Regions from separate parts of the Shimia sp. FJ5 genome, predicted to be linked through region 2. Evidence: riboswitches for the same ligand, from Rfam matches in the RefSeq annotation. Region 2 holds a riboswitch; the other holds the start of a gene.
The links. A riboswitch is a leader RNA that binds a small molecule or an ion and turns the genes downstream of it on or off. The one in region 2 is predicted to bind thiamine pyrophosphate.

Region 1 (2,393 bases), on a different contig from region 2:
CGCTCGAGCGCGTCGGTCTCGGAAGGGCGCAGCTCTGCCTTGGCGTCAAGGCTCGCGAAGATTTCCCAGGTTGTCTTGGCGACGCGTGGCAACGGTCTTGTGGTAGTGATGTCGGCGCGGGCAAGACATGCGTCGAGGGTGGTCACGTGCTGTGCGCCGTCCGGGCCATTGGCGCGCTGGGCTTTCCAGAGCGCGACGTCGGAGAAATCAAAATCCTTTGCTTCGGCGTTTTGCAGGCGGTTTGAGGCAATCATCTCGCGCAGCTGTCGAGCGAGCCTGTGCATGCTTATACGGTCCGAGAAGACATGGTGCATCGTGATGCACATCCAATGACGGCCTTCGCTATTCGGGTCGGAAAGGATCAGGGCGCGGGTGGATGGTTTAAACGGCGAGCAGGGCTTGCCTTCAAAGGCTTCGATCAGGCGCATGGCCTCTTGGTCGGATGCGGGTGCGTCCTTGACCTCGACCGGAAGCTGGAGACCGGGCAGCGCCTGTTGTTGTACCGTGTCGCCTGACTGCACCAGAACCATACGCATGGCCTCGTTCGCGTCGCAGAGGGACTGCGCGATTGCGGGCAGAAACGGCGCGCGGATGAGCGAGGCAGGCATTGATAGACAGAGGCTTATGTTCGCCCATGGCCCCCAGCTTTCTTGCTCGAGCTGCGCCCACAAGACCTGTGGCCCAGCGAGGGCAATAGGGGCGGATGGGTCTCGAAGATCGGACGGTGCGGGCCGGGCTTCGGTTTTTTCGCCAAGGGCCTCAAACAGGAGGTCGATGCTGGTCTCACTGAGGAGAAATTCATAGGCCACGTCGTAGCCGAGCAATTGAAGCTCTTCCAAAAGCTCCGCAGCGCCGAGCGAGTCGAGCCCTTGAGAAACAAGGGACCGTTCCGCATCAACGGGCGTTTGCAGAATTCTCGAGGCAAGGTCGATCAGGGACGTCCGGGAGATCGGATCGGACGGCTCATCTCTGAGCTTTGAGGCCATCGCAATGATCCTCTACAAAAAATCGTTAAACACATACTTTAGCATTACCAGCGTCGAAAAAACTTATCCAAAATACACCATTACGGCAATAGAAGAGTGGTCTGTATGTATCAAATTGAAACGGTGCCAAGGGCGCTTGTCCAGACATGAGTGTGAGATGCTTTGGACTCCGATCGTGTTTTGACCGCGTGCCTGATTTCCGCGCGGTGCCGCCTTGTGACGCATACCACTTTGACACGGTCAGACGAACCCGTTACCCCTTCGAATACCAGGGGCGCCGTGAGGCTGAGATGTACCCTTTGAACCTGAACCGGATAATGCCGGCGGAGGGAGGTACCGGTCAGTTCGCGCATCGCCCTTGATGTCTTTCGACCGTCTCTCCCGTGCGGCGGGAGAGAGATCATGACCCAAACCCTGCTTAAAGACATGCGCGCCAAGGCTCCCTTGGTGCATTGCATTACCAACTATGTGGCGATGAATATCGCCGCGAATGTCGTCCTTGCGGCGGGCGCCTCTCCGGCGATGGTGCATGCGCCGGAAGAGATGGAGGCCTTCACCCCTTTGAGCGGTGCTGTCACGGTCAATATCGGCACGCTTTCGGCGCAGTGGCTCGAGAGCATGCGGGTGGCGGTGCGGGTGGCCAATGCCCATGGGATACCTTGGGTTCTGGACCCGGTCGCGCATTTCATCAGCGGCTTTCGCAAACAGGCGGCGCAGGACCTTCTTGGGATGCGCCCCGCTATTTTGCGCGGCAACGCCTCGGAGATCATGACCCTTGCCGGAGAAGCCGGGGCGGGAAAGGGCGCGGATAGCGGTGATGCGGTCGCAGATGCCGAAGGGGCGGCCAAGGCACTTGCTCGCGAATATGGCTGTGTCGTTGCCGTCACCGGGCCAGAGGATTTCGTGACCGATGGGGCACGCATGGCGCGGGTGGCAGGCGGTTCCGCGTTGATGCCTCAGGTCACGGCGCTGGGCTGCTCACAGACAGCATTGATGGGGGCCTATGCCGCTGTCGGGCCGGCCTTTGACGCCGCTCTTTCGGCACTGGCGCATTTCAAGGTTGCCGGGACGCAGGCCGCCGCGCGCGCCGAGGGGCCGGGCAGTTTCCAAGTCCATTTTCTCGATGCTCTGGCCTCGGTTGAACCATCACAGCTTGAGGCGGCGATCATGGAAGTGGCCCTGTCATGAGCGAATTGCGAGAGCACTTGCGGCTCTATCTGGTGACCGATCCGGAGATGTGTCGAGCGCGAGGCGTCGTGGAAACGGTCGGGCAGGCTGTCGCCGCCGGAGTGACCATGGTGCAGTTGCGGGACAAGGACATCAGCACGCGTGACCGCATTGCCTTGGCTCTGGCGCTGAAAGACGCGTTGCAGGGGACCGGGGTGCCGTTGGTCATCAATGATGATG
Region 2 (2,393 bases):
TCGTCCGCATTGTCCGTACCCGTGAGCCGGGCGGCGGCCATGCCTTCGCCGATCTCGACGCCTTTCACGGCGTTGATCGACATCATCGCGGCGGCAAGGTCGGTGTCGAGCTTGCCATAGACCGGCGCGCCAAGGCCCGCAGGCACGTTGCGGGCGACCACTTCGATGATCGCGCCGACAGAGTTGTGAGCTTTGCGCAGTTTCTGGAGGTAATCCTCCCAGTCTTGCGCGACCTCCGGCCCTTGCGGAATCCAGAACGGATTCTGGTCGATCTGATCCCAATCGAATTTGGCGCGGTCGATATCGAGCTCGCCCATGGCGGTCATGTAACCCTTGATCTCGATCCCCGGCAGGAGCGCATTGAGCGCCTCGCGCGCCACGCCACCAGCGGCGACACGCGCAGCGGTTTCACGGGCCGAGGAGCGGCCACCGCCGCGATAATCGCGGATGCCATATTTCTGCCAATAGGTGATATCGGCGTGGCCCGGGCGGAAGGTCTCGGAGATGTCGCCGTAGTCGCGGCTACGCTGATCGGTGTTTTCGATCATAAGCTGGATCGGGGTGCCGGTCGATTGGCCCTCGAACACGCCCGAGAGGATCTTCACCGCGTCGGGCTCATTGCGTTGCGTCGTGTTCTTGTTCTGGCCGGGGCGGCGCTTGTCGAGCCAGTGTTGCAGCATCTCCGCCTCGATTGGCACACCGGGAGGGCAGCCATCGACCGTCGCGCCAAGAGCGGGCCCGTGGCTCTCGCCCCAGGTGGTGACGCGGAAGAGATGTCCGAAACTGTTCATCGACATGAGAAACGCTCCTTTGTTCCCGGTCGCAATAGCCGCCGGGGGGCGGTTTCTCAAGGTTTATCGCGGCTGGAGAAGGGTTTGAAGATTTCATGCCTCCGGCGGGAGTATTTGCCACAGAGAAGAAAGCATGGACGGTTTTGTCTTCTTCTCTGGAGAAATGCCTCCGGGGGGCTTGGGGGGCTGGCCCCCCAATTGGAAATGGGGTCTGGGGGCTTGCCCCCAGCCACGCCCAACGCTTGCGAGGCGCGGCTTGCCGCGCGTCGAAGGGGCGGGAGCACCCCCTCTCCGGGAATTCGCTTGTCATCAGAATACACGCTGTTAGGGTCGCGCTCACCTCGGGGTGCCTGTTTCGTGAGGGAACAGGCTGAGATGCGATGCATGCGAACCCGTTGAACCTGAACCGGTTAAGACCGGCGGAGGGAAGGTATGGCTCGCTCCAGAACTTGCCCCGCCCGTCGCATTTTGGAGGATGCCATGAAGTATCTTGCGCTTGCAGCGGGAACCTTGATGTCCACGGCCGCATGGGCCGAGACACCTGTTCTCACCGTATACACCTATGACAGTTTCGTCGCCGATTGGGGCCCCGGCCCACAGATCGAGGCGGCGTTTGAAGAGACCTGTGACTGTGATCTGAAATTCGTGGCCGCGGGCGATGGCGCGGCGCTTCTGGCGCGGTTGCGTCTCGAAGGCGCGCGCAGCGACGCCGATATCGTGCTTGGCCTCGACACGAACCTAACCGGCGCTGCGGCCGAATCGGGCCTTTTTGCGCCGCATGGTCAAAGCGTTGCGCCGGATGTGCCGAATCCGTCCGGTGAGGCCGGTGCATGGGAAGACCCGCTTTTCCTGCCGTATGACTGGGGCTATTTCGCGTTTATCTATGATACGGAAAAGCTCGCCGATGTGCCGGGGAGCTTTGAAGAGCTGGCGGCGTCGGATGTCTCCATCGTGATCCAGGATCCGCGGTCTTCGACGCCGGGGCTTGGCCTTCTGCTCTGGGTTAAGGAGCAGTATGGCGACGAGGCGGGTGCGATCTGGGAAGGGCTTGCCGACAATGTCGTGACGGTCACCAAGGGCTGGTCCGAGGCGTATGGCCTCTTCCTTGAGGGCGAAGCGGACATGGTGCTCTCTTACACGACCTCGCCCGCCTATCACATCGTGGCCGAAGAGGACGAGAGCAAGGCCGCCGCGCCGTTCCCCTCGCATTACATGCAGATCGAGGTGGCCGGGAAGCTCGCCAATTCGGATCAGCCCGAGCTGGCCGACAAGTTCCTTGCCTTCATGACCACGGACGCGTTCCAATCGGTCATTCCGACGACCAACTGGATGTACCCGGCCTTTACGCCGGATGAGCCGCTGCCGGATGCCTTTGCCAAGCCCATCGGGCCGGAGCAGGCACGGCTTATCCCGGCGGGAGATGTCGCGGCGATCCGCGAAAAAGCGATGGCGGAATGGCGCGCGGCGCTCTCCAAGTAAGGCGGTGGCCAGGCGGCGTGGCGGCGGTATGTGTCGCCACGCTGATCCTTGGTACGCTTCTGGCTGTCGTCCTGCGCGCCGAGGCAGGGCGGGGGCTTGGGCCGTCCGATTGGGCGGCGATCC

Region 1: it holds a riboswitch for thiamine pyrophosphate, as region 2 does, so the genes downstream of both, thiM (hydroxyethylthiazole kinase) here and thiB (thiamine ABC transporter substrate binding subunit) in region 2, are expected to answer to the same signal.

The regions. Positions count from the first base shown of each region.
Region 1 is NZ_JAWJUV010000005.1:113,695-116,087, forward strand. It holds gene R1W01_RS15680 (AMP-binding protein) at 1-986, opposite strand, end outside; TPP riboswitch at 1,247-1,335, shown strand; gene thiM (hydroxyethylthiazole kinase) at 1,389-2,174, shown strand; gene thiE (thiamine phosphate synthase) at 2,171-2,393, shown strand, end outside.
Region 2 is NZ_JAWJUV010000002.1:65,821-68,213, reverse strand. It holds gene aroC (chorismate synthase) at 1-797, opposite strand, end outside; TPP riboswitch at 1,124-1,236, shown strand; gene thiB (thiamine ABC transporter substrate binding subunit) at 1,272-2,270, shown strand; gene R1W01_RS06865 (thiamine/thiamine pyrophosphate ABC transporter permease ThiP) at 2,246-2,393, shown strand, end outside.